DNA from 2 places in the Stenotrophomonas oleivorans genome. Region 1 is predicted to be linked to the other one. Evidence: riboswitches for the same ligand, from Rfam matches in the RefSeq annotation. Region 1 holds a riboswitch; the other holds the start of a gene.
The links. A riboswitch is a leader RNA that binds a small molecule or an ion and turns the genes downstream of it on or off. The one in region 1 is predicted to bind glycine.

Region 1 (15,919 bases):
TGATGGGTTTCGGCGGCGACCAATGGGTCGCCGATCACCTGTTCCGCCTTGAGGGTGGCCATTGGGCGCTACAGGACGCCTGGGTCACCCGCACAGTGGTGCACAAGGCCGGCAAGTGGCTGAGCACGGCTGCTGCGCTCGTGGCGATCCTGCTGTGCTTCCACCACTGGCGAAAGGGTCGCGATCGCACCCTGCGGTGGGCGCTGCTTTATGTCGTGATTGCCATGGCCCTGGGCACGGGTGTGATCTCCCTGCTGAAGTCGCTGGTGCCGATGGAATGCCCCTGGGACCTGCTGCGCTACGGTGGCCACCAGCCGTTCATCGGGCTTTTCACGGCACGCCCCGCAGGTATGGCCGCACAGGCCTGCTTCCCGGCCGGCCACGCCAGCGCGGGCTATGCATGGTTGTCCCTGTACTTTTTCGCCTTGCTGTGGCGCCCTTCATGGCGCTGGGCCGGGTTGTGGATCGGCCTTGGCACCGGCCTGGTATTCGGCGTGAGCCAGCAACTGCGGGGCGCGCATTTCCTTTCGCATGACGTTGCTACTGCGTTGATCTGCTGGCTGCTTTCGCTGGGCCTGTATCTGATCGTCAAACGCGTCCTGGCCCGCCGTCAGCTGGACCGTCCCCACTGCCAGGAGGCAAACGCATGAGTGCATCGGTCCAACGCCCCGCCCGCCTTCCCGCGTTGGCGAACCTTCGCCGCTGGCGGCCGCAGCTGTCCACCGAAGCACTGATCACACTGACCAGCCTGTTCTTCGCAGTGGCCGGCAATGGCCTGTTCTGGCACAGCGCGATGGCCAGCCATCCGGGCAGCCTGCGCTACGCGCTGTCGCTGCTGCTGTTGCTGCTCGGTGCGCACGGCGTGCTGCTGGGCATCCTGGTCTGGCGCTGGAACGCCAAGGTGGTGATCAGCCTGTTGCTGCTGGTGACCGCATTCGCTGCGCATTACATGAGCCGCTACCACATCTACCTGGATGCGGACATGCTGCGCAACGTGCTGGCGACCGATCCCAAGGAAAGCCGCGAGCTGATGACCATATCGCTGGTGTGGCCGGTGCTGTTGCTGGCAGTGCTGCCGATGGCGGTGCTGTGGCGCGTGCAGCTGCGCCGCCGCAGCTGGGGCCGCAGCCTGCTCTGGCGCGTCGGCTTCCTGGTCGTGGCGGCAGTGACCGCGGTGGGCGGCGCATTGATCTCGTTCCAGGATGTCTCGGCACTGATGCGCAACCAGCGCGAAGTGCGCTACCTCGCGACACCGGCCAACGTGCTGCTGGGCATGCCGCGTGCACTGCGCGGTGACAACCCGGTGCAGCGCGCGCCGAAGCTGCCGATCGGCACCGATGCCAAGGCCACCCCGCGCGCGCCGGCCAGCAAGCCGCGCCTGCTGGTGATCGTCATGGGCGAGACCGTGCGCGCGCAGAACTGGGGGCTCAACGGTGGCCGCAACACCACCCCGGAACTGGCGCAGGCCAGCGTGATCAATTTCCCGGACATGCACTCGTGCGGCACCAGCACCGAGGTTTCGCTGCCGTGCCTGTTCTCGCCATGGGGTCGTCACGACTACGACGAGAAGAAGATCCGCGCGCACCAGTCGTTGCTGCACGTATTGAACCGTGCCGGTATTACGCCGCTGTGGCGTGACAACCAGTCCGGCTGCAAGGGCGTGTGCGAAGGCCTGGACTTCCAGTCATTATCCGATGCGACCACCCCGGGCCTGTGCGCTGACGGCCGCTGCATGGATGAAATCCTGCTGCAGGACCTGGCCACCCAGGTACGTGCAAAGCCGGGCGACCGCGTCGTGGTGCTGCATCAGCTGGGCAACCACGGCCCGGCCTACTTCGAGCGCTACCCGCCCGCGTTCCGCCGCTTCACCCCCACCTGCGATACCCGCGACATCGGCCGCTGCTCGCGCGAAGAGATCACCAACAGTTACGACAATGCCGTGCTGTACACCGATCACTTCCTGACCAAGACCATCGGTACGCTGCAGGGCATGCAGGACTACGACACGGCGATGCTCTACCTGTCCGACCACGGCGAGTCGCTGGGCGAGAAGGGCCTGTTCCTGCATGGCGTGCCCTACGCCATCGCGCCGGCCGAGCAGACCCGGGTACCGATGACGATGTGGTTCTCGCAGGGCTTCGCCAGCAGCCGCGGGCTGGACCTGCAGTGCGTGCGCAAGCGTTCGGCGGCCTACACCGACCATGACAACCTGTTCCCGTCGGTGCTGGGCCTGATGCAGGTGAAGACCTCGCTGTACGAGCGCGACCGCGACGTGTTCGCCAACTGCGAGGGTTGAGGGTTGTTCGGCAGGGCTTGCAGCCCTGCACCTGCAGAGGCAACCGCAACCGCAACGGCCGAAGCAGCAGCAACAGCGTGCATTCCGTGGGATGGCGGGGTGGGTCCGGTGGCGGGGGACGCCGTGAATCCGTCCCTGGAGGCTTGGCAGCCGCATCCATGCGGCTGACACCCCCGCCACCGGACCCACCCCGCCTTCGACAGTTTTCCGCGATCTGATGGAACGGCCTTGGGGTCAGATCCGTTTTCCGGAGGAAACCGGATCTGACCCCAGATTCATTTCGATATCTGACAGATGTGTCGACCAAGGTCGACACCTACCCACAGCACACGGAATCTGTCGGAGGTGGGGCGGTGTCGGAGTGCGGGGTGTCAGCCGCATGGATCGGTGTCGGAGTGCGGGGTGTCAGCCGCATGGATGCGGCTGCCAAGCCTACAGGGACGTACTTGCGGCGTCCCCGCACTCCGACACCGCCCCGCCAAACCACGGAATACCCGCTTCTGACGTTGACGTTGCTTGAAGGCTTCGGCAGGTGCAGGGCGCAGCCCTGCCGAACCCAACCGACTTCCGCCACTTGCGGTGGCAGCGACGGCCCACTAGCCTTCGGCCGTCGTTCACCACCCAAGGACCTCCCGTGAAACACCGTCATCTCCTGCTGGCCTCGGCAATCGCCGCCGCCACGCTGGCCCTGGCCGCCTGCAAGAAGGAAGCTGCCCCAGGCACCGATACCGCCAGCAGCAGCGCCCCGGCCGGCGAAACCGCCGACCAGTTCGTGGCCCGCATCAATACCGAGTTCAAGGCCGCCTACCCGGAGATGACCTCGGCGCAGTGGCTGTCCTCCACGTACATCAACAGTGATTCGGAACGCATCGCGGCCAAGGCCAACGAGCGCTCGCTGACCCAGCTCAACAGCTGGATCGAACAGGCCGCCAAGTTCGACGGCAAGCCGATGAGCGAGGACAGCAAGCGCGCGATCCACCTGCTGAAGCTGATGTCCTCGATGCCGGCACCGCGTGACCCGGCCAAGCTGGCCGAGCTGACCCAGATCGCCACCCGCATGGAAGGCAGCTACGGTGCCGGCAAGTACTGCACCGATGCCAACGATCCCAACTCCTGCCGCCAGCTGGGCGAGCTGGAGCAGGTGCTGGCACGCAGCCGCGACTACGACAAGCAGCTCGACGCCTGGCAGGGCTGGCACAGCACCACCAGGAGCATGCGCGGCGACTACCAGAAGTTCGTCGGCCTGGTGAATGAAGGCGCCAAGGGCATGGGCTTCACCGATGCCGGCCAGATGTGGCGCAGCGGCTACGACATGCCGCCGGAGCAGATCGGCCCGGAAACCGATCGCCTGTGGGAGCAGGTCAAGCCGATGTACGAGCAGCTGCACTGCTATGCACGCGGCAAGCTGGACAAGACCTACGGCAAGGACAAGGCCGAAGTGGGCAACGGCCTGATCGCCGCGCACCTGCTCGGCAACATGTGGCAGCAGGACTGGTCGAACCTGTGGGACCAGCTGGAACCGTACCCGGGTGCCGGCAGCCTGGACATCACCGCGGCGCTGGAAAAGCAGTACCAGACCAACCTGAGCGCAGCGCTGGCCAAGGCCGGCAAGGACGCCAACGTAGCGGCGCAGTACAAGGCACAGCGCGAGGCCGAACTGCGTACCGCCAAGCAGATGACCGAGCGCGCACAGGACTTCTACGTGTCGCTGGGCATGCCGTCGCTGCCGCAGTCGTACTGGGAAAAGACCCAGTTCATCAAGCCCGACGATCGCGACGTGGTCTGCCACGCCAGCGCCTGGGACATGAACATGGAAGGCGACGTGCGCACCAAGATGTGCATCAAGCCGAACGAAGAGAACTTCACCACCATCTACCACGAGCTGGGCCACATCTATTACGACCTGGCCTACAACCCGCTTCCGCCGCTGTTCCAGGGCGGTGCCAACGATGGCTTCCATGAGGCGATCGGCGACACCATCGTGCTGGCGATGACGCCCAAGTACCTCAGCTCGATCGGCCTGGTCGATGCGCCGACCGAAAGCCGCGAGGCGGTCATCAACAACCAGATGCGCATGGCACTGTCGGGCGTGTCGTTCCTGCCGTTCGGGCTGATGATCGACCGCTGGCGCTGGGGCGTGTTCGACGGTTCGATCACCGCCGACAACTACAACAAGGCATGGTGGGACCTGAAGGCCAAGTACCAGGGCGTGGCACCGGCCAGCACCCGTGGCGAAGAATTCTTCGATCCGGGCGCGAAGTACCACGTGCCGGGCAACACCCCGTACACCCGCTACTTCCTGGCGCGCATCCTGCAGTTCCAGTTCTACAAGGGCCTGTGCGACGCGTCCGGCTACAAGGGCCCGCTGCATGAGTGCACCTTCTACGGCAACAAGGAAGCCGGCCAGAAGTACTGGGCGATGCTGAGCAAGGGTGCCAGCCAGCCGTGGCAGGCCACGCTGAAGGAGCTGACCGGTACCGACAAGCTCGATGCCGGCCCGATGATCGAGTACTTCACCCCGGTCAACGAGTGGCTGAAGCAGCAGAACGAAGGCCAGATGTGCGGCTGGCAGGCCAACGCGGCCCCGGCGGCGAATTGAGAAAAGGGGCGGGTCCGCGAGGATCCGCCCCTTTCCGGTAGTGCCGGCCGCTGGCCGGCAACTGCACGGTGGACATCTGTCTGGCAGCCGGCCAGCGGCCGGCTCTACCGAAACAGCAATCAAACGAAGGCCAGATGTGCGGCTGGCAGGCCAACGCGGCCCCGGCGGCGAAATGAGAAAAGGGGCGGGTCCGCGAGGATCCGCCCCTTTCCGGTAGTGCCGGCCGCTGGCCGGCAACCACGCGATGAAGACCCAACGGGCAGCCGGCCAGCGGCCGGCTCTACCGAAAAGCCTGTCAGCTGTTCTTCTTCGCCGCCATCGCCGCAGCCAGCTCGGCCTTGAATTCCTCGAAGGTCTGGCCCTTCTCCTTCGCTTCGGCCTGCGCGGCATCGCGCAGCGCATCGGAGTACATCAGGCGCACCGGCGTGCCGTTGCGCTCGTGCAGTTCACCGGCCTGCATGATCAGCGCCAGCACCTGCGCAGCGCTCTCGCTGTGGCCAGCGATGCGGCCGTCCATGCCCAGCACCCATTCGCCGTCACGGCGCACGACACCGGCCAGCAGGGTGCGCTGCGCATCGCGCAGCTCGGCATGCGGTTCCACCGGCGATGCCTGCGCGGCGGCCTTGTTGGCGGCCTGCTTTTCCTGGCGACGGCGCTGGTCGCGGCGGGTCTTGGAGCTGGTGGACATGGTGCGGTACCGCTGCGAAGGGGGGCGCAAGGATAGCGCACCCCGCCCGCAGCGCTGCTTCACGCGTGCTCGATCCAGCATGGTCAGTCCAGCACCTTGCCGTGCCGCCAGTAGCCCATGAAGGTGATCGCGCGACGGTCCAGCCCGCAGTCACGCACCAGATGGCGGCGGATCGCCATCACCGCCCCCGCCTCGCCCGCCACCCAGGCGTACAGCGGCCCGGCCACGCAGGTGTCGGCCTGCTCCCAGAGGATCTGCGTATCGACGTCGATCTCCTCCAGCGCATCGCCAGCAGGCACGCTCGAGGTCGCTGACAGCCGTTCCTGGACCGCCTGCAGCAGCGGCTGGCCATAGGCGGCCTGCCCACGCGGCAACCACACCAGCTCGGCGGTGCCCGGCGCTTTCAACGGCACCGCATCGCCGGCCTGGGCCACTTCCAGCAACGCCAGCGTGCGCGGCGGATCAGGCATGGCCGCCAGCTCTTCGAGGATGCCCGCCACCGCAGGTAACGCCGTTTCATCGGCCACCAGCAGTACCTGGCCGACACCGGCCGGTGGCTTCCACTCCCAGCCTTCGCTGCTCTCGGCACAGTCGGCGTCGGGGGCCAGCAGCACCACGCGATCGCCCGGCCGTGCATGCATGGCCCAGCGCGAAGCGGGTCCGGTCACCCCGTGGATGACGAAATCGACATCGACCTCGCCCTGCTCCGCACGCAGCTGGCGGATGGTGTAGGTGCGCATCGGCGGGCGCTGATCGTCCGGCAGCGCCCGATAGCGTGGGTACCAGTCGTCACCGCTGGGGACCTGCGGCACCTCCTGGCCGGGCAAGGGGAAGAACACCTTGATGCGCTGATCCGGGCCTTCGGTTTTCATCCGCGCCACGTCGGCACCGGTGAACACCATGCGGTCCAGGGAAGGGGAGAGAACGCGGCGCTCCTTCAGCGCCACCTCGAACAGGCGGTAGGTCTGCTGCGCAGCCATGGGGGAACCTCATGCAACGACATCGGATTGGCTGGCTGTCGTGCACCCGTGCACCGGCTGGCTGGAGTGCCCAGCCTAGTCCGGTGGTTTCCCGTCGCAAGCGCTGCCGGCGTCGCGGCCTGCCCTACCCCTGCACGCTGCTCAGTGACCCGTGCAGACTGCCTGCGCCGCACGTTCACGCTGGTGTTCCCAGTACCAGAACACGAAACCAGCACCGAAGAACGCAGCCTGGCCCAAGGCCAGGTGCAGCGGGCTGGCGCTCAGCAGCGGCGATACCACGCCGGCCACCACGGTGCTGATCATCAGCTGCACGAAGGCCTGCAGCGACGAGGCCAGGCCGCGCTGGTGCGGGTACATGTCCAGCACCGCCAGCGCCAGGATCGGGAAGATCAGCGCCATGCCCATGCCGCCCAGGAAGATCGGCAGCACCGCCCACGGCAGCACGAACTGCGGGGCCAGCGCCACGTAGCCGACGTTCAACAGCACCGACAGCGCGCACAGGCCGAAACCGATGGCGACCTGGCGGGTAGGCGTGGTGTGCCCGGCCATGCGCCCAGACAGGTACGAGCCGGTGGTCATGCCGCCGATGGTGGGGATGAACAGCCAGGCGAAGCCGCCCTCGCCCAGATGCAGGTGCTGCATCACGAACACCGGCGCCGAGGAGATGTACAGGAAGATGCCACCGAAGCCGATGCTGCCGGCCAGCGCCAGGCGCAGGAAGCGCGGGTTGAAGCCGATGCGCAGGTAATCACGCATCAACGTGCGCGGCGACAACGGCACGCGCGCTTCAACCGGATGGGTCTCCGGCAGGTAGCGCGCAGTGGCCGCCAGCAGGACCAGCCCGAACACCACCAGGAACCAGAAGATCAGCGGCCAGCCGGCGCCACTGAGCAGGATCCAGCCACCGATGATCGGTGCGATGGCCGGGGCGATGCCGAACAGCATCGACACCTGGCTCATCAGGCGCTGCGCGTCGTGGCCATGGTAGAGATCGCGGATCACCGCTCGGCCGACGATCATGCCGACACCTGCCGACAGGCCCTGCAGTGCGCGGAAGCCCAGCAGCGTGGTCAGGTCAGTGGACAGCGCACAGCCGACCGAGGCGCCGACGAACACCACCAGGCCGCCGAGGATCACCCGCTTGCGGCCCCAGGCATCGGACAGCGGGCCGTGCGCCAGGCTCATCAGGCCGTAGAACAGCAGGTACACGCTGATGGTCTGTTGCACCGCCACTTCGTCCACCGCCAAGCGCTGGGCCAGCTGCGGGAACGCCGGGAAGATGGTGTCGATCGAGAACGGACCGAACATGGCCAGACCGGCGAGCAGCAGGGCCATGCGGCGGGTGGAGGGAGCAACAGCGGCGGTCATGGGGAAGGCGTCCGGCAGGGCCATGCGCGGCACGCACGGCGGGCGCCGGTCCCCTTCTGCAGGGACGGCGCCAGATGAATTCGGGTATCCGCCCATCATAGGTGGGGATTGCGACCGATGCCATGCAGCTGTGCACAAAACGCACGGCCGGGCCATCGGCCATTCAGGCGCGGCGGCCATGCCTGGAGGCGGCCGGCGGGCTCGCAACGGGCTATAATCAGCGGGCAACACGGTGGGAGAAGCGGAACACCGCTGCCGAAGGCGCAACGCCCGTAATCGCTCAGGCCCGATACCACCCGTAACAGAACTCTGGAGAGACCGGTTCGATCCGGCGCCGAAGGGGCACGAAGCTGCGGTCCGCCGCGCTTTTAAACTCTCAGGCAAAAGGACAGAGGGGCGCCCCGCAGACCGCCGACCGGCGGCTTGTGCCCGTGCGTGTGCCCTTTCCTGACGGATCCTTCGCCATGTCCCAGAACACCCCTTCCCTGCGTGAGCTCGAGCACCACAATGCGTTCGTCGAGCGCCACATCGGCCCCAACGACGCCGAGATCGCGCAGATGCTCGATGTCGTCGGCCACGCGTCGCTGGATGGCATGACCGATGCCATCGTACCGGCCAAGATCAAGTCGCCGGTGCCGCTGGCGCTGCCGGAGTCGATGACCGAAGTGCAGGCACTGGCGAAGATCCGTGCGATCGCCGACAAGAACACCGTGCTGCGCAGCTTCATCGGCCAGGGCTACTACGGTACCCACACGCCGAACGTGATCCTGCGCAACATCCTGGAAAACCCGGCCTGGTACACCGCCTACACCCCGTACCAGGCGGAAATCTCGCAGGGCCGCATGGAAGCGCTGATCAACTTCCAGACCCTGTGCGCCGACCTCACCGGCATGGAAATCGCCAACGCCTCGCTGCTGGACGAAGCCACTGCCGCCGCCGAAGCGATGACCCTGGCCAAGCGTTCGGCCAAGTCGAAGTCGGACACCTTCTTCGTGCACGACGCCGTGCACCCGCAGACGCTGGAACTGCTGCGCACGCGTGCCGAACCGATGGGCATCGTGCTGCGCGTGGGCACCCCGGCCGAAGCGCTGGAAGCGGAAGCCTTCGGCCTGCTGCTGCAGTACCCGGACACCTTCGGCCAGGTCGGCGACTACAAGGCGCTGGTCGATGCCGTGCACGCACGCGGCGGCCTGGTGGCCGTGGCCACCGACCTGCTGGCCCTGACCCTGCTGGCCGCCCCGGGCGAATGGGGCGCGGACATCGTGGTCGGCAACAGCCAGCGTTTCGGCGTGCCGTTCGGCTTCGGTGGCCCGCACGCCGCCTTCATGGCGTGCCGTGACGCCTACAAGCGCTCGATGCCGGGCCGCCTGATCGGCGTCTCGATCGACGCGCAGGGCAACCCGGCCTACCGCCTGACCCTGCAGACCCGCGAGCAGCACATCCGCCGCGAGAAGGCCACCTCCAACATCTGTACTGCACAGGTGCTGCTGGCGGTGATGGCCTCGATGTACGCCGTCTACCACGGCCCGGAAGGCCTGACCCGCATTGCCCGCCGGACCCATCGCCTGGCCTCGATCCTGGCCGCAGCGCTGCGCAATGCAGGCGTGCAGGTCGGTGGCGACTTCTTCGACACCCTGCATGTCACCGGCGTGCACGCCGATGAGATCCACGCCAAGGCCCGCGCCGCCGGCTACAACCTGCGCGCGATCGACAGCGACTCGGTCGGCATCAGCCTGGACGAGACCACTACCCGCGCCGACATCGTCGCCGTGGCTGCCGTGTTCGGTGCCTCGCTGGACGTCGACGCACTGGATGCCAGCACTGCCGATGCGCTGCCGGCCGGCCTGCTGCGCCAGTCCGCGTTCCTGACCCACCCGGTGTTCAACACCCACCACAGCGAGCACGAGCTGCTGCGCTACCTGCGTTCGCTGGCCGACAAGGACCTGGCAATGGACCGCACGATGATCCCGCTGGGCTCGTGCACCATGAAGCTCAACGCCACCGCCGAGATGATCCCGGTGACCTGGCCGGAGTTCTCGCAGATCCACCCGCTGGTGCCGGCCGACCAGGCGCTGGGCTACAAGGAACTGATCGACACGCTGGAAGCGATGCTGGTGGAATGCACCGGCTACGACGCGGTCAGCCTGCAGCCGAACTCCGGCGCGCAGGGCGAGTACGCCGGCCTGCTGGCGATCCGCGCCTACCACCGCTCGCGCGGTGAGGAACATCGCGATATCTGCCTGATTCCGGACTCGGCGCACGGCACCAACCCGGCCTCGGCACAGATGTGCGGCATGAAGGTGGTGGTGACCAAGACCGATGCCAACGGCAACGTCGACGTCGAGGACATCCGCCTCAACGCCGAGAAGTACAGCGACCGCCTGGCCGCGATCATGATGACCTACCCGTCCACGCACGGCGTGTTCGAGGAGGAGGTGGTGGAGATCTGCGAGATCATCCACAAGCACGGCGGCCAGGTGTACACCGACGGTGCCAACATGAACGCCCTGGTCGGCGTGGCCAAGCCGGGCAAGTGGGGTTCGGATGTTTCGCACCTGAACCTGCACAAGACCTTCTGCATCCCGCACGGTGGTGGCGGCCCGGGCGTCGGCCCGTGCGCGGTCAAGGAGCACCTGGCCCCGTTCCTGCCGGGCAAGCTGGGTGACAACGGCCCGGTCGGCATGGTCAGCGCGGCCAGCTTCGGCAGCGCCTCGATCCTGCCGATCAGCTGGATGTACATCGCGATGATGGGCCGCGACGGCCTGCGCAAGGCCACCCAGGTCGCGCAGCTCAACGCCAACTACATCGCCAAGCGCCTGGCCCCGCACTTCAAGACCCTGTACACCGGCCGCAACGGCCTGGTGGCACACGAGTGCATCCTGGACGTGCGCCCGCTGGAGAAGACCAGCGGCATCGGCGCCGAGGACGTGGCCAAGCGCCTGATCGACTTCGGCTTCCACGCCCCGACCCTGAGCTTCCCGGTGGCGGGCACGCTGATGGTCGAGCCGACCGAGAGCGAATCGCTGCACGAGCTGGACCGCTTCATCGACGCGATGATCCAGATCCGCGAGGAAATCACCGCGATCGAAGACGGCCGCCTGGACCGCGAGGACAACCCGCTGAAGAACGCGCCGCATACCGCGACCGCGGTGACCGCCAGCGAGTGGACCCACGCCTACCCGCGCGAACTGGCTGCGTTCCCGCTGCCGAGCCTGAAGCTGCAGAAGTACTGGCCGCCGGTGGCGCGCGTCGACAACGTGTACGGCGACAAGAACGTGATGTGCGCCTGCATCCCGGTCGATGCCTACAAGGATGATGAAGTCGAGGCGTGATTCCTCGCTGCATCGGTAAACAGAACGGCCCGCGCAAGCGGGCCGTTTTCATAAGCGCGTGTGGACCAAGGTCCACACCCACAAACATCCGATCACGGATCCGGCATCTGCCCCAGGCTCAACTGCCACGAGACACCGAAGCGGTCCTGCACCCAGCCGTAGCGGTTGCTGAAATCGTAGTCACCCACCGGCATCAACCAATGGCCGCCCTCACCCAGCACGCGTGCGGCACGCTCGAACTGCTCGGCGCCGGAGCACTCCACGAACAGCGAGATCGACGGTGAGAAGGTGAAATCGTGCACGTCCAGGCTGTCGAAGCACAGGTAGTGGGTTCCACCGAGCAGGAAGATGGCCTGGCGGACCTGCCCGGGCACGCCGGCACCGGCGCCGTCCGGATGGCGCTGCATTGCCAGCAGGCGGAAATCGGCGAAGGCCTCGGCATACAGAGCCAGGGCCGCTTCGGCCTGGCCGGTGAACATCAGGAAGGGGCGGCTGCGCAGCATGCGGTACTCCTGGTCGACGGGCCGCGGACGGCCCACACGATCAGGATGGCACGGCGGATGTGCAGCCCCCGTGGTAGTGCCGGCCGCTGGCCGGCATCTTCAGTCACGCCTCGCGCATGCGCCGGGCGATGGCGCTGCTGGCGGCGATCGTGGCAGTCAGTGCCACCATCGACAGGAACTGCAGGCGGGTGTGCGACTCGCTCAGCAGCAGGCCGAAGATCAGTGCCAGGATCGCCAGCGCGCAGCAGGTCAGCCACGGGAAGCCGGCCATGCGGAACGGCAGGCGGGTACCCAGGCGATCCGCGCGGCGACGCAGCACCAGCTGCGACACCAGCGACAGCGTCCACACCAGCAGGCAGGTGGAACCGACGATGTTCAGCAGCACCGGCAGCACCCGGTCCGGGAACAGCAGCTCCATCACCGTGGCGGCGAAACCGAACAGCACGCTGGCCAGCACGGCGATCACCGGCACCTGGCGCGGATCGGTCCAGCCCAACACGGCCGGCGCTTCGCGGCGCTGCGCCAGCGAATACATCATGCGCGAGGCGCCGTAGAGGTTGGCATTGAGCGCCGACAGCAGCGCGATCACGGCGATCAGGGTGATGGCCGTACCCGCGCCCGGGATGCGGGCAATATCCAGCACCGCAGCGAACGGCGACTTCAGCGCCTCGCTGGTCCACGGCACCACGGCGATGATCACGCTCAGCGAGCCGATGTAGAACACCAGGATGCGCCAGGCCACGGTGCGGATGGCACGGGCAATGCTGCGCTCGGGATCTTCGGTTTCGGCCGCAGCGACGGCTACGATCTCGGTGCCGCCAAAGGCAAAAACGACAACCAGCAGCGCCGCGCCGATGCCGGCCAGCCCCTTCGGCGCGAAGCCGCCATGCTCGGTGAAGTTGCTCAAGCCCGGCGAGGTCACCTGCGGCAGCCAGCCCATCAGCAGCGCCACACCGATGGCGATGAAGGCCAGGATCGCCGCCACCTTGAGGATGGCGAACCAGAATTCGAACTCGCCGAAGTTCTTCACCCCGAGCAGATTGATCGCGGTGAAGAACAGCATGAAGGCCAGCGCCGCCATCGGTACCGGTATCGCCGGCCAGACCGTGGCAAGAAGCCCGGCCGCGCCGACGGCTTCGGCGGCGATCACGATCACCAGCTGCACCCACCACAGCCAGCCCACGGTGGCGCCGGCGGTAGCTCCCATGGCATCAGCGGCGTAGACCGAGAACGCGCCACTGGTCGGCTTGGCCGCCGCCATCTCGCCCAGTGCGTTCATCACGATGACCACCAGCGCACCAGCGACCAGATACGACACCAGAACCGCCGGGCCGGCCGCCTGTACACCCACGCCCGAGCCGAGGAACAGGCCGGCGCCGATGGCGCTGCCCAGACCCATCATGATCAGCTGGCGGGGCTTGAGCGAATGTCCGAGGCGGGACGGCGAAGCGGTCGGAATCGAGTTGGGCATCGGCGGGGCTGGCGGCGGGCTACAGGGGCGACACCTTACCCTGTCCCGTGCCCACGGGGATAGGCACAGCGCAGCAGGCGGCTCAGGCCAGCGCCGGCTCGCCGACGTTGCCACCAATACGGGCCCGGTAGGCGCGCGGCGAGAAACCGGTTTCAGCCTTGAACTTGCGGGTAAAGGCGCTCTGGTCGCTGAAACCGCAGGCCTGGCCGATGCAGGCGATGCTGTCGTCACCGTGCAGCAGGTGCATGGCCATCTGGATCCGCAGCCGGGTCAGCACCTGCTGCGGGGTCATCTGGAACACCTTGCGGAAGCTGCGCTCCAGCTTCGACAGCGAGAAGCCGGTGATGTCCAGCAGGGTCTGCATGCGCACGTTCTCGGCGTAGTGCGCATTGAGGTGGGCCAGGGCCAGCCGCAGCTGCTCGTATTGGGTGCCCAGGCTGTCCTTCTGGCCGAGGTCGCGGGATATGCCGATCAGGCCCTCGATGGCCCCATCGACCACCAGCGGGCGCTTGCAGGTCAGGCACCAGCCCGGTTCACGGTTGGCGAACAGGTGGAGCTCCATCAGGTTCTCGATCACCTCACCGGACAGCACGCGGGCGTCCTGGTCGACGTAGTCCGCACTGAGGCCGGTCGGGTAGATCTCGGCCGCGGTACGTCCGATCACGTCCTTGCGCGCGCGCAGACCCAGCCGCCGCAGCATGGTCTGGTTGACGTGGGTGTAACGCCCCTGAAGGTCCTTGATGAAGAACAGCACATCCGGGATGGCGTCGAACAGGGCTTCGATGTCGGCGGGCTCGACTCGCATGCCACAAGCATAGCCGAGGCCCCTTGCCGGTGCGATCACCCTTGCGGGACTTGCGCTTAACGCCGCTAGGCCCACCGTGGGGGCCAGCCCCCACCGGAGAACAGGCCATGCCCCGCGGTGACAAGTCCGCCTATACCGAAAAGCAGAAGCGCCAGGCCGAGCACATCGAAGAGAGCGAGCGCGAGCGCGGTGCCAGCGAAAGCACCGCAGAGCGCATCGCCTGGGCCACTGTGAACAAGCAGGACGGCGGCGGCAAGCGCAGTGGCAGTGGGCGCGAGGTGGCGAAGAAGGTCACCACCAGGAAGGTGGCTGCCAAGAAGACTGCTACGAAGAAGGCGCCGGCCCGCAAGACGGCCACGAAGAAGGCAACAAAGAAGACGGTGGCGAAGAAGGCCACCACCCCTGCATCGCGTAGTGCTGCCGCGAAGAAAGCGGCGAAGACCCGTGCGGCGAGGAAGACCGCGCGAAAGGTGGCGGCGAAGAAAGCGGCACGTACCCGCGCCAGCAGCTGAGCCCGTCAATCGGGATTGCAGCCCGCAGATCAGCCATACTTCTCCAAGCCGCTGGACGCGGCAAAGGGGAATCATCCATGAATGTCCAATGCTCCGCAGCTTTGGCAGCCCTGCTATCGATGGCACCCGCTGCGCATGCGATCACCGCCTCTGACCCACCCCACGAATCCCGTCAGGCTGCGACCGCGACTGCGGACGCCGATATTGCGCGGATCGAATCTCTCGGCCGGTCATTGTTTGAACATGATCTTGCCGCCGAACGCGCAACCGACGCACTCGTAGCGAAGGGAATGCGCAAGGATGACCGCGTTGCTGGATGGGTCACCGAACAACGCGACAACCGCTATGTCGTCAGTATCCTCGGAGGTGACAGTAGCGTGCTGTATCGGGTAGTCACCGACGACAAGGGAACGCTTGCCGGTCCTGTACAGACCCTGTCGCCACCCGAGCCACTATCGCCTTATGAGGCCGGCGCGGCAGCTGCGCGTGCACTGGCATTGAGCAGCAAGTTTCAAGCGTGCTCGAAGAACTACAACACGGTCGTGCTACCGAACGTGGACGGCACGGCAAATGCCTGGAGTGTCTACCTGCTTCCCGGCACATTCGATCCTGCAGCGGTGCCTCTGGGGGGAAGCCATCGCGTGGAAATCGCGGATGAAAAGATCACTTCCAGCCGGCCTTACACCCTCTCCTGCATCACGCTGCAGCGTCCACCGCGGAAGGGTGCCATGATGGTGACCCACCTACTCGATCCAACGCCGACCGAGGTCCACGTTTACTGGAGTCTCTGGGCACGCGCGCCACTGTTCGTGAGTACGGCCAAGGACGTGATCTGGAAGATTGAGAACGGACATATCAGCAAAGTCGTGGACTGACATCCGGTCACACCATGGACGCCCATGGTGTGACCGGCACCACAACGCTTACCGCGCAGCAGCTCAGGCTGCGCGACGCGGCACAACCGAAGCTGTGTCGCCTTCCACCTTGAACACCGACACCGACGTGGTCAGTGCATGCGCCTGTTCTTCCAGTGCGCGGCTGGCGGCGGTGGCTTCTTCCACCAGCGCAGCGTTCTGCTGGGTCACCTGGTCCATCTGCACCACCACCTGGTTGACCTGCTCGATACCGGCGGCCTGTTCCTTGCTTGCCGCTGCGATGTCGCTCATCAGCTGGGTGGTGCGCGAACTTGCCTGTGCCACGCGGGCGATCGCGGCTTCCGATTCAACGGTCACTGCCAGGCCGCTCTTCACCTTCGCAGCGGCGTCTTCGATCAGCTCCTTGATCTCCTTGGCGGCGACACCGGCACGCTGCGCGAGCGTGCGCACTTCGCTGGCAACCACGGCAAAACCACGCCCCTGCTCACCT
Region 2 (15,919 bases), 720 kb from region 1:
CTCTACCCGCGCTACCGAACCCAGCGGTACGGTCTGCCCGGCGCTGTTGCGCACGCGCAGGCCGGTGATGGCTTCCGGTCCCGGCTGGCGCGCCGGATCGGCTTCCAGCACCACCCGGTATTGGCTGGCCTGGGTGAAGATGGTCGAGATCTGGCGCTGCCCATAGGCGTCGTACAGCGCATCGGCTACTGCTTCCACGCTTACGCCCAGGCGCGCCGCCGCATCGCGGTCGATCGCTACGCGTGCCTGCCGACCCTGCATCTGCAGATCGCTGGCGACATCGCGCAGTGCCGGTTGCTGGCGTAGCGCCTGCAGCAGCTTCGGGGTCCAGCGTTCCAGTGTTTCAAGATCCGGCGTGGTCAGGGTGAACTGGTACTGGGTGCGGCTGATGCGGTCTTCGATGCCCAGCTCCTGCACCGGCTGCAGGTACAGGGTGATGCCGGGGATCCTCGACACGCGCTGTTGCAGGCGTGCCATCACCACGGCGGCGCCGTCGCGGTCGCCGTGCGGTTTCAACTCGATCAGCAGGCGGCCGGTATTGAGCGTGGCATTGTTGCCGTCCACGCCGATGTAGGACGAGACGCTGGCCACCGCCTCGTCGGCTTCGATGGCCGCCGCCAGCGCCTGCTGGCGCTCGCGCATGGCCTGGAATGAGATCGCCTGCGGCGCTTCGCTGATGCCCTGCACCAGGCCGGCATCCTGCACCGGGAAGAAACCCTTGGGCACGGCGAAGTACAGCGCCACGGTCAGTGCGAGGGTGGCAACGGTGGCCAGCAACATCAGCGGCTGGCGCTGCAGCACCCAGCGCAGCTGGCGGTCGTAGAGGCCGATGACGCGGTCGAAGACATCGGGCGCATGTGCAGTCTTCGCGTGCGGCTTCAGGAACCGCGCGCACAGCATCGGCGTCAGCGTCAGCGAGACCACCAGCGAAATGCCGATGGCTACAGCCAGTGTCACTGCGAACTCATGGAACAGTGCACCCACCAGGTCGGCCATGAACAGCAGCGGGATCAGCACCGCGATCAGCGAAACAGTCAGCGACACCAGGGTGAAGCCGATCTCGGCTGCGCCTTTCAGCGCTGCATCGCGGGGGCTTTCGCCTTCCTCCAGATGGCGGGCGATGTTCTCCAGCATCACGATGGCATCGTCCACCACGAAGCCGGTGGCGATGGTCAGCGCCATCAGCGTGAGGTTGTTGAGCGAATAGCAGGCCAGCAGCATCACCGCGAAGGTGCCGATGAGCGACAGCGGCACCGCGACGCTGGGAATGAGCGTGGCCGGCAGATTGCGCAGGAACACCCAGGTGACCAGCACCACCAGGCCGATGGCCAGTACCAGTTCCTTCTGCACGCCGCGCACCGACGCGCGGATCGATTCGGTACGGTCGCTCATTACATTCATCTGCACACCGGCGGGCAGCGTGGCCTGCAGCTGCGGCAGCAGCGTACGCACCTGCTCGACCACGGCGATCACGTTGGCGCCGGGCTGACGCTGGATGTTCACCAGCACTGCCGGGGTGGTGCCGCTCCAGGCGGCCAGCTGCCGGTTCTCGGCGCCATCGGTAATGGTGGCTACATCGCCCAGCCGCAGCGGCGCGCCGTCGCGCCAGGCCAGTACCAGGGCACGGTACTCATCCACGCTGCGCATCTGATCGTTGGCATCGAGCATCACCGCGCGGATCGGGCCATCGAAACTGCCCTTGGGCAGGTTGACGTTGGCGGCGGCGATGGCGGTGCGGATGTGGTCCATGCCCAGGTTGTTGGCGGCCAGCGCCGCTGGATTGACCTGGATGCGCACCGCCGGGCGCTGGCCACCGGCCAGGCTGACCAGGCCGACGCCGGGCAACTGCGCCAGGCGCTGGGCGATGCGCGTATCCACCAGATCGTGCACCTGCGGCAGCGACAGGCCTTGCGAGGTCACCGCCAAGGTCAGGATGGGGGTGTCGGCCGGGTTGACCTTGCGGTACACCGGCGGCACAGGCAGGTCCCCGGGCAGGAAGCTGCCCGCCGCGTTGATGGCGGCCTGCACGTCCTGCTCGGCCACACCCAGCGACACCTCCAGCCCGAACTGCAGGGTAATGACCGAGGCGCCACCGGAACTGGTCGACGACAGTTGTTTCAGGCCGGGAATCTGGCCGAGCTGGCGCTCCAGCGGTGCGGTGATGGTGCGTGTGGTCAGTTCGGGGCTGGCCCCCGGATACAGCGTGGTGATCTGGATGATCGGGTAATCGACCTGCGGCAGCGCCGCCACCGGCAGCAGGCGATAGGCCAGCACGCCGGACAGCAGCAGCGCCACCATCAGGAGAGTCGTTGCGACCGGGCGCAGGATGAACGGGCGCGAGAGGTTCATGCGCCGGCCTTGGTCGCGGCCTCCTCGGTGATGATCTCCACCGCCGTGCCATCTTCCAGCCCGTCGATGCCTTCGATCACCACCTTGTCCCCTGCGGCCAGCCCGGAGCGCACGGCCACGCGTCCATCATCGGCTGGACCGAGCACCACGGTGCGGCGTTGTGCCTTGCTGTCCTTGTCGACGATATGCACGTAGTTGCCCTGGCTGCCGAACTGCACGGCGGCATCGGGAATCAGCAGCGCGGGCTGCTCGCCCAGCTGCAGGCGGACGTTGACGAACTGGTTGGGGAACAGCGCCAGATCGTGGTTGTCGAAGTGCGCACGCAGTTTCAACGTGCCGGTGGTGGTATCGATGCGGTTGTCGACGCTGGACAGCGAGCCGCGGGCCAGCTGCCGGCGTTCTTCGCGGTCCCAGGTTTCCACCGCCAGTGCCGGTTGCGCCTGCACGGCATCGAGCAGCGCAGGCAGCTCGGGTTCGGGCACGGTGAACAGCACGCTGATCGGCGCGGTCTGCGCCAGCGTCACCAGGCCTTCGGCATCGCTGGCGCGCACCAGGTTGCCCACGTCCAACCGGCGCAGCCCGACGCGGCCACTGACCGGCGCGGTGATGCGGGTGTACTGCAGCTGCAGGCGCGCTTCATCAACAGACGCCTGATCGCTGAGGCGGCGGCCCTGCAGCTGGCGCACCTTGCTCTGCTGGTCGCTCAGTTCCTGCCCGGACACGTAGTTCTGCTTCTGCAGTTCGCGGTAGCGCTGCAGCTGGCGCTCGGCGTTTTCCAGCTCGGCCAGATTCTGCTGCTGGGTACCCTGCGCCTGTGCCAGCTTCACTTCATACGGGCGCGGGTCGATCTGCGCCAGCAGATCGCCGGCCTTCACCTGCTGGCCTTCCTGGAAATGCAGCCGTAGCAGTTCGCCATCCACGCGGCTGCGTACCACCACGCTGTGCAGCGGGGTGACCGTACCGACCGCCTTCAGGCGCAGCACCAGCGGCTCGGCGCTGGCGCGTGCCACGCGTACCGGCACCGTCTTGCCCGGCGCATCGTCGCTGCTGCCGGCGCCATTCCGGGGCCACAGCCACCACGCCAGAACGGCGACGAGGGCGATGGCCAGCACCGCCCACAACAGGCGGGCACGACGGAAGCGGGAATTTTCGGCGACAGACATGGGGCATCCTGCGCCCTGCGCGCGCAGGGACATGCGGGCCCGTCGGCGCGTTCACGGCACCACGGGCAGCGGGGAGGGAGTTGTCTGGCGGGGCCGCGGGCGCGGCGTGGCTGGATGCCGTCGCGGCAGCGACGGGGTGACAATGGTAGCCAATCACCCCGGCCAATGCCGCATGACCATGGTCATGCAACGCATTCGGTAGTGCCGGCCGCTGGCCGGCAACCTGCCGGAATCTGCGGGCGCGTGCCGTGTTGCCGGCCAGCGGCCGGCACTATCGTCAAACAATCAATGCACTTCGTCGTGATAGACGAACTTCGGCATTTCCCAGCGGTAGTGGATCGCCAGCAGGCGCAGCGCGAAGCCGCCGCCGAGGCAGCACAGGATCGCGGTGGCGTCGGCCACGCCCCAGTGCAGCAGCAACAGGTAGGCCGCGCCGGTCAGCAGCGCGATGATCGCGTACAGCTCCTTCTGGAAGATCAGCGGCACCTCGTTGCAGAGAATGTCGCGCAGCACGCCGCCGAACGCGCCGGTCAGCATGCCGGCGATCAGCACGATCGGCATGGCATGGCCGGCCTCGCGCGCGATCGAGCAGCCGATCAGGGTGAAGGCGATCAGGCCCAGGCCATCGAGCACCAGGAAGGTGCGGCGGAAGTGGTGCATCCAGCGCGCCACCCAGGTGGCGATCAGCGCCGCGCACACGGTGAAGCCCAGGTACTCGGGATGCTTCACCCAGCCCAGCGGGTAGTGGCCGAGCAGGATGTCGCGCAGCGAACCGCCCCCGAGGGCGGTGACGCAGGCGATCATGACCACCCCGAACAGGTCCATGCGGCGACGGCCGGCGGACAGCGCGCCGGTCATGGCTTCGGCGGAAATGGCGATCAGGTAGATGATGGACAGCAGCATGGGACAGGCTCCGGGCGCGGTGGGGCCGGCCATGCGCGACTACCGCCACTGCCTGCGCAATGACGGGATGACGATGACCGGTGCCGCTCCCGCTGTCCTTTTGCCTGAGAGTTCAGCGGCGTTGGCCGCGTGCCCCTTCGGCGGATCGTCCCGGGCGTGCCCGGTGACCTCTCTCCAGCTCGGCGAGTCGAATGCATGGTTGGTGGGATTCCAGCCCACCGGCCTGAGCGATCATGGGAGCCTGCGCCTTCGGCGGGCGCCAGCGCGGCGCCTCTCTCCTGCATTCGGGCGCCAGTATATCCGCTGCAGTGCAGCACGGCATAATCCGGGCATGGCCCCGTCCCTCCGCCCGTGGTTCCTGTACCTGCTCGAATGCCGCGATGGCAGCTACTACGCCGGCATCAGCACCGATGTGGAGGCGCGTTTCGCCGCCCACCAGGCCGGCAAGGGCGCGCGCTACACCCGGGCACGGCCGCCACTGCGCGTGCTGGCCGTGCGCGAGTACCCGGACCGGGCCGCCGCCTCGCGGGCCGAGTGGCAGCTCAAGCAGCAGCCGCGCGAACGCAAGCTGGCCTGGCTGCAGGCGCCGGTCCTGTAGATCCACGCCATGCGTGGATGGTGTGCTGGGCCATGCCATCATCGCCACATCCATCGACACAGGAAGCGGTCCGATGAAATCCTGCTGGATGCTGATGTTGACGTTCTGTATCACCCTGTCGGCCTGCGCCCAGACTCCGCCACCGCTGCAGCACGGGCAGATCGGCAGCGCCGCCGAACTGGCCGCACAGCGCGGCCCGGACACGCCCGAGCCCATCCACCTGCGCCGCGACCAGGTGCCGCCCGATCTGGTCGACCTGATCCCGCTGGCCGAAAAATGGGGCATCGGCGATGACCTGCTGCGCGATGAGATGCAGGAACATGCCACCGACGCGGAAAAGCGCGCGATAGCTGATGCGCTGAAGCATCGGCATGCGCGCATCTCCGCCTGGCTCGACAGTTTCCCGCAGGGCCAGCCGATGACCGACGAAGCGGCCGCGTTCCTGTACATGCAGCTGAGCGTCGACGAAATGGGCCTGATGCAGTAGATCCACGCCATGCGTGGATGCGGCTTGCCCATGCCATGATCGCCCCGCGCCCAGAGCTGGAGACCCGGATGTCCACGATTGCCCTGCTGTTCGCTCTTTCCGCAGCAACGAGCCCTGCCGCCGACCCGGCCACCATCGCGGCCATCGAAGCCACCTGCCACGATTACGTCGACGGCCAGCTGGAGGCCGACCCGCAGCGCGTCGCCCGCTCCCTGCACCCGGACCTGGCCAAGCGCGCGGTGCTCGGCGATACACCCGACGAACGCCTGGGCCTGCGCCGCATGTCGAAGGAAGAGCTGGTCGCGTTGACGAAGCAGGGCGCGCTGAAGACCCCGAAGGATCAATGGGACCGCCGCTGCACGGTGCTGGACGTGACCGGCAACGCCGCCTCGGTGCGGCTGGAAACCCCGTGGTTCGTCGACTACTTCCACATGGGCCGCTTCGACCAGCGCTGGGTCATCGTCAACGCACTGTGGTACGCGAAACCAAAGGCGCAGTGAGCGATGGGTGCGGCGGGGAAAGCGTGGCTGTCAGTCATCGTGGTGGTCGCCGGCATCGCACTGCTGCCTGGCCTGTTGTACCTGCTCGGACTGGCGCTGGTGGAAGGCCGGCCGAAGCCGGCGGACCGCGTGCCCAGTGGTGTGGCTGCGTGCAGTAGTGAACCACGGGCGGGATACCAGCCGATGAACCCCTGGCGCTTCGCCGCGCAGTTCTTCGACAAGGACGTGATGCAGAAGAAGGTGCCTGAAGTGGAGCGGGAGGCTTACTGGATTGCCCGACGCCACCTGTGGCGGCAGCCTCGGCACTGCATGCCGCGCTGGCATCTGAGCAGCACCGCATTGACGATCTGGATCACCCGGCATTGGAGTGCCGCACAGATTGCCGACACCGCGAGGAAGGAGGATTTCTGCCGCACCTGGTCGAAACGGCGGGTGCCAGGTGGCCCGATGAACCGGTAGATCCACGCCATGCGTGGATGGTGTTGACGGGGTCAGAGCCCTTTCCTGCGGAAAGGGATCCGACCGCGCAGCAGCCGGCCAGCGGCCGGCACTACCGTCGGGGTCGCCGGTCTTCCTGATCATCACCGAAGATGATGCGCGCGCTGCGCTGGTAGCTCCAGTACGCCACGGCCCAGTTCAGCAGCACCACGATGCGGTTGCGGAAGCCGATCAGGAAGAACACGTGTGCGGCCAGCCAGAACCACCAGGCGAGGACGCCCGAGAGTTGCAGCCGGCCCAGGTGCACGATCGCGGCCATGCGGCCGATGGTGGCGAGGTTGCCGAAGTCGGCGTACTTGAACGGCCCCGGTGCGGCCTTGCCATGCAGACGCGCGCGGATCACCTCGGCCACGTACTTGCCCATCTGCTTGGCGGCGGGCGCGACGCCGGGCACCGGCTTGCCATTGGCCTGGTTCAGTGCGGCCAGGTCACCGGCCACGAACAGCTCGGGGTGCCCAGGCAGGGTGAGGTCGGGTTGCACCTGCACGCGTCCAGCGCGGTCCAGTGGCACCTCCAGCGTGCGCGCCAGCGGTGAAGCGGCCACGCCGGCGGCCCACACCACGGTGCGGGCCGGTACGAACTGATCGCCGAGCTTGAAACCCTGGCTGTCGATGTCGCTCACCGGGGTACCGGTCAGCACCTCCACACCCAGTTTTTCCAGTTGCCGCCTTGCCTTCAGCGAAAGCACTTCCGGGAACGAAGACAACACGCGCGGGCCGGCTTCGACCAGCCGCACCTTGGCGCTGGCCGGATCGATATGGCGGAACTCGTTGCGCAGCGTATGCCGCGCGATTTCGGCCAAGGTACCGGCCAGTTCAACACCGGTGGGGCCGCCGCCGACCACGGCAAAGCTCAACCACGCCGCTTTCTTCGCCGGGTCCGGCTCGGCCTCGGCGCGCTCGAACGCCAGCAGCAGCTTGCGGCGCAGTGCGATGGCATCGTCCAGCGTCTTCAGCCCGGGCGCATCATCGGCCCATTGGTCGTTGCCGAAGTAGGCGTGGGTGGCGCCGGTAGCCAGCAGCAGGCTGTCGTAGTCCAGCGTGCTGCCATCGGCCATGCGGATCTGCCGGGCCTGCTTGTCGATGGTCACCACTTCGCCCAGGCGGACTTCCACATTGCGCTGGTGGCCGAGGATGTGGCGCAGCGGCGCGGCGATGTCCGGCGCGGACAGGCCGGCGGTGGCCACCTGGTACAGCAGTGGCTGGAACAGATGGTGGTTGCGGCGGTCGACCAGGGTGATGCGTATGCGCTCGCGGGCCAGGGCACGGGTGGCCCAGAGACCGGCAAAACCGCCGCCGACAACAACCAGGTGGGGAACGCGCTCGCGACTCATCGACTCACTCCAGTGGGGGCATTGGGGGAAGCGCCTGGCATCTTCGCACGATGGCGCCCTGTCACGTCAGCGCCCGCGTGGATCGGCGATACTCGGGTTCAGGCAACCGCCCGCGAGGAGTCCATGAGCGAACCGGAAAAGCGCATCGCCCTGTTGATCGACGCCGACAACGCGCCGGCCTCGAAGATCGACGAGGTCCTGGCCGAAGTCGCCCGCTACGGCGTGGCCAACGTGCGCCGCGCCTATGGCAACTGGAAGAGCCCGCGGTTGAAGGGTTGGGAGGCCGTGCTGCACGAATATGCGATCCGCCCGATCCAGCAGTTCGCCTACAGCAAAGGCAAGAACGCGTCGGACATGGCGATGGTGATCGATGCCATGGACCTGCTGTACGCGCGCAATCTGGATGGCTTCGCCATCGTGTCCAGCGATGCCGACTTCACCCCGATGGTGATGCGCCTGCTGACCGATGGCGTGAAGGTCTATGGCTTCGGCGAGAAGAAAACGCCGGAACCGTTCGTCAATGCGTGTTCGAAGTTCACCTATCTGGAAGCGCTGGGCCAGACCCATGCCAGCGTGCAGGATACCGAACAGTCATCGAACGAACAGGCACCGAACGAGCCAGTGGCCAACGACGATGCGCGTCCACGCAAGAGCGGCGCGGAAATGCGCAGCGATACGCGGCTGGTGAAGATGCTGCGCCGTGCGGTGTCCTCGGCCGAGGGCGAGGATGGCTGGTCGCACCTTGGCCCGGTCGGCAGCCAGATCGGCAACCAGGCCTCGTTCGATCCGCGCAACTACGGTTACGGCAAGCTCAGTGACCTGCTGGCAGCGATCGGCCTGTTCGAGCTGAAGAAGGACGGCAAGTCCTCCTACGTGCGCGCGCTGCCGAAGAAAAACCGGTAGTGCCGGCCGCTGGCCGGAAAGGAACCGGTAGTGCCGGCCGCTGGCCGGCAAGCCCCAGATGCCAGATCCCGCATCCGCCACCCACACACCCACTCCGATCAGGCGTATCGTTGCCGCTCGCATTGCCAGCAAGGAAAAAACCCGCATGTTGAAGATCTGGGGCCGCCGCAATTCCAGCAACGTCCGCAAGGTGCTGTGGTGCGCCGAGGAAATCGGCCTGCCGTATGAGTCCATCGAAGTCGGTGGCAGCCACGGCGGCACGCAGACGCCGGAGTACCTGGCGATGAATCCCAACAGCCTGGTGCCGGTGATCGAAGACCATGGCCTGCCGCTGTGGGAATCGAATACCATCGTGCGCTATCTGAGTGCGCGCTACGCGCTGGGCACGCTGTACGCCGAAGACCCGATGGAACGCGCCCAGGCCGAGAAGTGGATGGACTGGAGCACCTCGCGCATGGCGCCGCTGTACACCGACCTGATCTGGGGCATCATGCGCACCGCCCCAGCTGACCGCGACGAAGCGCGCATCAATGCCGCCATCGTGCGTGCCGGTGACTACCTGGCGATGGCCGATGCCACGTTGGCCAGACAGCCGTGGCTGTCGGGCGAGACGTTCGCGATGGGTGACATCCCGCTGGGCTCGCTGATCTATGCCTGGTTCGAACTGCCCATCCAGCGCCCGGAACTGCCGCACCTGGCCGACTGGTACGCCCGCCTGCGCGAACGCCCGGCCTACCAGCGCGGCGTGATGTCGCCGCTGACCTGAGGGGTAGCGCCGGGCCATGCCCGGCGAGCGTGGTATGCGGAGGACCGCCGGGCATGGCCCGGCGCTAGCGTTCGTCTGCCTCAATACAGTTCCGTCGGGTCCATACGGACCGACGGTAGAGTCGAGCTTGCTCGACTGTGTCTGGCGCACGGCAGTCGAGCAAGCTCGACTCTACGCAGCATTGGGCAGCGCCCTCAATACAGATCCGTCGGATCCACATCCAGCGACCAGCGCACCTTGCGTGCCTCCGGCAGCGCATACAGCTGCGGCACCAGCTGGGCCAGCACGCCATGCAGCGGTGGCCGCTGCAGCGCGGACAGCAGCAGCTGCGTGCGCTGGTAGCCGGCACGCCGCGGCATCGGCGCCGGCATCGGCCCGTAGGCCTCGACCACATTCTGTTCCCCCAGCAGTTGCCGCGCCGCCAGCAGGAACGCATTGGCATGCTCGACCTGCTGTGCCTCGGCGCGCATCAGTGCCAGATGCGCGAACGGCGGGAATCCGGCGGCCTGGCGCTGGTTCAACTCGGCCTGCGCGAACGGGTGGTAGCCACCGCTCACCAGGGTTTCCAGCAGCGGATGCCCGGGGTGATGGGTCTGCAGCCAGACCTCACCAGGATCACGCGCGCGTCCCGCACGGCCGGCCACTTGGATCAACTGCTGCGCCAGTTTCTCGCTGGCGCGGAAGTCCGCGGAGAACAAACCTTCGTCGATGCCCACCACCACCACCAATGTCAGCTTCGGCAGGTCGTGGCCCTTGGCCAGGATCTGCGTGCCGACCAGGATGCCGGGTTGGTCGCCCAGCCTCGCCAGCTGCTGTTCCAGTGCGTCGCGTCGTGAGGTGGTGCCGCGGTCGATGCGCACCACCGGAAAATCGGCGAAGGCGGCGGTGAGGTGCTCTTCCAGGCGTTCGGTACCGATGCCCTGTGGCTGCAGCGCCAGGCTGCCGCAGGCCGGGCATGCCAGCGGCGCCGGTTGCCGCGCACCGCAGTGGTGGCATTGCAGGCGACGGCCGCCACCATGCACGGTCATCGGCGCATCGCAGCGCTGGCACGGCGCGGTCCATCCGCAGTCGTGGCACAGCAGCACCGGTGCGTAGCCACGGCGGTTCTTGAACACCAGCACCTGCTGGCCACGCTGCAGGTGCTCGCCGATGCCGGCCAGAACATCGGCCGAGAGGCCATCGTGCAATGGCCGTTTGCGCACATCAAGGATGCGCACGCGCGGTGGTCGTGCATCGCCGGCACGCTGCTTCAGGCGCAGGTGGGCGTAGCGCCCGGCATAGGCGTTGTGCAGTGTTTCCAGCGAGGGCGTGGCACTGCCGAGCAGCACGGGAATGCCGAGCGCCTTGGCGCGCACCAGGGCGAAATCGCGCGCGTGGTAGCGGATGCCGTCCTGCTGCTTGTAGCTGCCGTCATGTTCCTCGTCGATGATCAGCAGACCGGCCTGCGGCAGCGGCGTGAACACTGCCGAGCGGGTGCCGACAATGACCCGTGCTTCACCACGTGAGGCGGCTGCCCAGACGCGGGCGCGCTCGTTGTCGTTCAAGCCCGAATGCAGCGCATGCACGGCGATGCCGAGGCGGCCGCGGAAGCGTGCCAGGGTCTGCGGAGTCAGGCCGATTTCCGGCACCAGCACCAGCGCCTGCCTGCCCTGTGCCAGGCAATGGATGATCGCCTGCAGGTAGACCTCGGTCTTGCCGCTGCCGGTCACGCCATCCAGCAGGAAAGGCTGGAAGCCGTCGGCGGCGTTGATCGCAGTCACGGCCGCGGCCTGGTCCGGGTTGAGCGTGGGCCCGGGCAGCGGCTGCGCATGCTGCGGTGCCACCGTCATCGCCACGCGCTCGGCCAGTGCACGCTTGGCCAGACTGCGTGCGGCGGTGCGCCAGTCCTCCATGCGTTCGCCCAGTACGTCTTCATCCACCACGGCCTCGGCCAGCAGTTCGGCCAGCTGCCGCGGGCGGCTGCCGGCGCGCAGCTTCCCGCGCTGGGCATGGCCTTCGGGTGTCAGTTGCCAGCCCCAGTGATGGGTGTCGGGCAGGGCCTCGCCGTGGCGCAGCGGGCCGGGCAGGGCGGTGCTGAGTACTTCGCCCAACGGCGCGTGGGTGTAGCGCGCCAGCCACTGCAGGCTCTGCCACAGCTCACCCTGCAGCAGCGGCTGCGGGTCGCACCAAGCCAACGCCTGGCGGAGTCCCTGGCCGTCGTCGGTCTGGCCGTGTCCCACCACCACACCGACCAGCTCACGGTTGCCGAACGGCACCTTCAGGCGGCAGCCGACCGCAACCGTGGGGGCCACGCCCTCCGGCGACAGGTAGTCGAACAGGCGGGGCAGGGGGACGGGCAGGGCGACCTGCAGGGTCGGAATCGGTGAAAGCATCGGGCCAGTGTACCGGGCCATGCGCGCGCGAATGGCGGAGTGGGCGGCGGCGGGGCCGGGTCCGTTGAATCATAAATGTCACCTAAATATCGGTGTCCATTGGAGATTCAGTCTTATCCACATGTTCTGTGGATAACGCTGTGCGTTACCGGTCGGCGGGCGCGCAGGAGGCCGATGGCGACGGCCTCACGCTCGGGTTGGTCAAAAAATCGCCATACTTTAAAATCCATAAGAATCAATTACTTAAGTGTGAAACAATGCTGAAACAGAGTGAATTCAGCTGGATGCCACAGTTTCCTGCGCAGGCAGCGTGGTGCTGTGCACAACCTGCAGCACGAAGTGCCTGTGGGCGCAAGTCCTACGGGCGCCGATGGCCTGCCGCTATCATGCGGGCAGACCTTTGGAGTGATCGATGACGGCTGTGCCCGCCCCTGTTTCCTCGACCGCGGCCGGCGCGCTGTCGGCGTTCCTGCGAGGTGTTGAACGCCGCGCCCTGGTGGTGGCTGAACTGCAGTGCGGCGATGCTGCCCGGGCCGAACAGACCCTGGTGGCGGTGATGCGCGCGTTTGCGGCGGTCGCCAGTGACCTGCCGATGGCGCAGTGGCCAACCCGCTTCTGGACCCTGCTGGGCCAGCGCCAGGCGCTGCGTGAGCCGGTGGGCGGCCAGTGGGAGCCGCCGCTTGCCGCCTTGGGCCAGATGGGACCGTTGCCGCGCCTGGCGCTGTTGCTGCGGGTGGGCGGCAGCCTGGATGAAGGTATCGCCACGCGCGTGCTCGACCAGGACGAAGCCGGCTACCAGCAGCTGCTGGCCGATGCCTGCCCGCGTGACGCGCACGGCCAGCCCGACGCCTCGGCCTGGCGCCAGCTGGCCGAACAGGTGCAGCTGCGCATCCGCGATCTGCCCGTCAAACGCCTGCAGCAGCTGCAACAGCCGGCCGCACCGACGAACAGCAGTGAAGCGCCGACCTCCAGCTGGCGCACCCCGCAGCGCGACGAGCGGGCTGCAGCCACTGGCAAGCGCCGCCGCGCCAATGCCAAGCCGCGCTGGCGCGGTCCGTTGATCCTGCTGATAACCGTGGTGGTACTGCTGGCCGCCGCGCTGGGCTGGCGCCATTGGCAGGGACATTCGTTCGGCAGCGACGCACCGCTGCCGGAAGGCGTGGTTGGTGAGGCGGGTCCCGTCACGGTGGAAGCACTGCCGCCGAGCAAGGTCAATGCCACGCCGGACGCGACCCCTGCGCAGGCGACGGACGACGCCACGATGCTGGCCGACCGCGACTATCCGCTGGTGGCCGATGCCGATCTGTATGCATGGACCGCCGCGGGCGGCCCGCTGCCGGTGGACGAGTCGCAATCCAAGCCGAGCCGGCCGGAGCCGGCCAGCGCCACGCTGGAAACCGCTGCTGCCGATGAATAAGACCGTATTCGCCAGCCTGCTGCTGGCCCTGCCGTTGTCGCTGTCCGCCGCGCCGCAGACTTTGAACGTGCCGCTGCCGCCGCCAGTGCCGGGCAGTTCACCGGCGGCCCCGGCCAGCACAGGTACGACGCCCGCTACGTTCGCCCAGCTCGATGCCCAGCAGCAGCGCCAGCGCCGCGCCGACTACGCCGCATGGCGGGCATTGCCGGAGGGCGAGCGTGAGCGGATCCGTCAGGCCGCTGCGCGATTCAATGCGTTGCCGGCCGACCAGCAGCAGCGCCTGCGGCAGCAGTTCCAGGCGCAGGACCAGGCCTTCCGCGAAGGCTGGCGGCTGGGCCCGCAGGTGGGCCTGGAGTTCCCCAAGCTGCACGGCCTGTTCGGCTTCGTGCCGCCGGAACAGCGCGAGGCCGCGCTGGCCGTGCTGCGCCAGCTCAGCCCGGCGCAGCTGGCCCAACTGACCCTGGTGGCACAGCGCACGCCACCGCAGGAGCGCGACAAGGTCCGCGGCGCGTTCCTCGCGGTGCCGCCGGCCGAGCGCGATACCTGGCTCAAGCGCCAGGCCGGGCAGTAGAAAGAAAAGGGGACGGAGGGGATTAAGTCGTGTTCGGCACAGTCGGGCTTGAAACGACTTAATCCCCTCCGTCCCCTTTTTCTGTTCGTAACGTGATCGCAACGCGTGATGCCGGGGCCTGCCGGAACCCAGCATTCACGCCATGTCATGGGAATGCGCGCGCTGCACGCGTAAGATGGCGGCCCGCAACCCGGTGCCTGTGGCCTTCGCGCGCAACCGTAGTTCGCGTCAAGCACCTTATGTCTACTGCAACCTCCACGCCGCGCTTCAGCAAGGAAGTCGGCGCTACCGGTCTGCTCGCCCTGCCGCTTGTGCTCGGGCATGTGTCCACCGGTCTGATCTCCTTCGTCGACAATGTCATTGCCGGCCACCACGCCACGGCGACCCTGGCCGCGGTGACCATCGGCACCGCCCTGCTGTGGCTGCCGATGCTGATCCCGATCGGCACCCTGATCTCACTCACCGCCTCGGTGTCGCAGCTGCATGGCGCTGGCCGCGAGCGCGAGATCGGCCCGCTGTTCCGCCAGGCACTGTGGCTGGCGCTGGGCCTGGGCCTGATCATGTTCACCTTCCTCACCGTGGTGCCGCCGCTGCTGCCTGCGTTCGGCATCGCGCCGGACATCGTGCCGGGGGCCACCGCGTTCCTGCATGCGGTGCGCTGGGGCGGACCTGCGCTGACCCTGTACTTCTGCATGCGCTATCTCAGCGAGGGCATGCACTGGACGCTGCCGACCATGCTGCTCGGCTTCGGTGGCCTGCTGGTGCTGGCACCGATGGGCTACGTGCTGGCCAACGGCAAGCTCGGCTTCCCGGAAATGGGCGCCGAGGGCCTGGGCATCGCTTCGGCGGTGATGATGTGGCTGCAGGCGATCGCCTTCGCCACCTACCTGTGGTTCACCAAGCGCTTTGCCCACCTGCAGCTGTTCTCGCACTTCGAAGGACCGCGCTGGAAGGCGATCTGGGACCTGCTGCGCACCGGCCTGCCGATCGGCATCACCGTGCTGATGGAGGGCGGCCTGTTCATCGTCACCGCGCTGCTGATCGGCCGCCTTGGTGCCAATGAAGCGGCCGCGCACCAGATTGCGATCAACGTCGCCCAGCTGTGCTTCATGATCCCGATGGGCGTGGCCGAGGCCACCACCGTGCGCGTCGGGCATGCGGTCGGCCGTGGCGATGGCTTCGGCGTGCGGCGCGCGGCCTGGGCCGGCTACGCGATCATCATGGGTACGCAGACGTTGTCGGCAGCGGTGCTGCTGTTCGGCCATGACGCCATCGTCGGTGTCTACACCAACGACCTGGCGGTGGCCGGCCTGGCCTCCACCCTGCTGCTGTACGCGGCCACCTTCCAGTTCCCGGATGGCATCCAGGTGCTGTCGGCCGGCGCGCTGCGCGGGCTGAAGGACACCCGCGTGCCGATGTTCATCGCCATGTTCGCGTACTGGGGCCTGGGCATGCCGCTCGGCGCCGGGCTCGGCCTGGGCCTGGGCATGGGCCCGCAGGGCATGTGGATCGGCCTGATCGTCGGCCTGACCGCCGCCGCCATCCTGATGGGCTGGCGCCTGCGTCGCAGCAGCCTGCGCATCGGCCAGTCGGCACTGTCCTGATCCGCCCCGCCCGCCGCGATGACCCGTGGCGGGCGATCCCCTGACTTGTGTCCGATGCCGCATCACACGGCACCGGCTATGCTGGCACCACGGCAAGAAGCCATCCGGAGCGTTCCATGAATCAACCCGTGCCCCCGCTGCCCCCGGCGCGTCGCAACCCCGTCGCCAGTTTCTTCATCGGGCTGTGGGACGTCATGAACTTCACCCGCCGGTTGATCCTCAACCTGGTGTTCTTCGGCCTGCTGTTCCTGCTGCTGGTGATGTTCGTCATCGCCGCCGGCATGGGCGCCGGTGCCAGCAAATCGCTGCAGGACCGCACGACCCTGGTGATCGCGCCGGAAGGCCGCCTGGTCGAGCAGTTCAGCGCTGACCCGGTCAGCCGCGCGCTGGCCAAGGCGGTGGGCGACAACGGTGCCGAAGAGATCCAGCTGCGCGACCTGCTGCGGGTGATCGAG

Region 2: linked by a shared signal. The riboswitch ahead of MG068_RS18680 (trimeric intracellular cation channel family protein) and the one ahead of gcvP (aminomethyl-transferring glycine dehydrogenase) in region 1 are both predicted to bind glycine.

Annotation. Positions count from the first base shown of each region.
Region 1 is NZ_CP031167.1:3,313,362-3,329,280, forward strand. It holds gene MG068_RS15505 (phosphatase PAP2 family protein) at 1-650, shown strand, start outside; gene MG068_RS15510 (phosphoethanolamine transferase) at 647-2,296, shown strand; gene MG068_RS15520 (M2 family metallopeptidase) at 2,931-4,895, shown strand; gene MG068_RS15525 (hypothetical protein) at 5,191-5,583, opposite strand; gene MG068_RS15530 (siderophore-interacting protein) at 5,667-6,563, opposite strand; gene MG068_RS15535 (multidrug effflux MFS transporter) at 6,705-7,931, opposite strand; glycine riboswitch at 8,231-8,333, shown strand; gene gcvP (aminomethyl-transferring glycine dehydrogenase) at 8,396-11,263, shown strand; gene MG068_RS15545 (VOC family protein) at 11,356-11,766, opposite strand; gene MG068_RS15550 (amino acid permease) at 11,870-13,237, opposite strand; gene MG068_RS15555 (AraC family transcriptional regulator) at 13,320-14,042, opposite strand; gene MG068_RS15560 (hypothetical protein) at 14,150-14,554, shown strand; gene MG068_RS15565 (hypothetical protein) at 14,632-15,429, shown strand; gene MG068_RS15570 (methyl-accepting chemotaxis protein) at 15,493-15,919, opposite strand, start outside.
Region 2 is NZ_CP031167.1:4,031,824-4,047,742, reverse strand. It holds gene MG068_RS18690 (multidrug efflux RND transporter permease subunit) at 1-2,349, opposite strand, end outside; gene MG068_RS18685 (MdtA/MuxA family multidrug efflux RND transporter periplasmic adaptor subunit) at 2,346-3,512, opposite strand; gene MG068_RS18680 (trimeric intracellular cation channel family protein) at 3,798-4,415, opposite strand; glycine riboswitch at 4,500-4,603, opposite strand; glycine riboswitch at 4,617-4,706, opposite strand; gene MG068_RS18675 (GIY-YIG nuclease family protein) at 4,747-5,013, shown strand; gene MG068_RS18670 (hypothetical protein) at 5,108-5,500, shown strand; gene MG068_RS18665 (nuclear transport factor 2 family protein) at 5,569-6,000, shown strand; gene MG068_RS18660 (hypothetical protein) at 6,004-6,459, shown strand; gene MG068_RS18655 (NAD(P)/FAD-dependent oxidoreductase) at 6,551-7,831, opposite strand; gene MG068_RS18650 (NYN domain-containing protein) at 7,955-8,734, shown strand; gene MG068_RS18645 (glutathione S-transferase family protein) at 8,880-9,500, shown strand; gene MG068_RS18640 (primosomal protein N') at 9,695-11,872, opposite strand; gene MG068_RS18635 (hypothetical protein) at 12,285-13,289, shown strand; gene MG068_RS18630 (DUF3106 domain-containing protein) at 13,282-13,860, shown strand; gene MG068_RS18625 (MATE family efflux transporter) at 14,100-15,464, shown strand; gene sppA (signal peptide peptidase SppA) at 15,581-15,919, shown strand, end outside.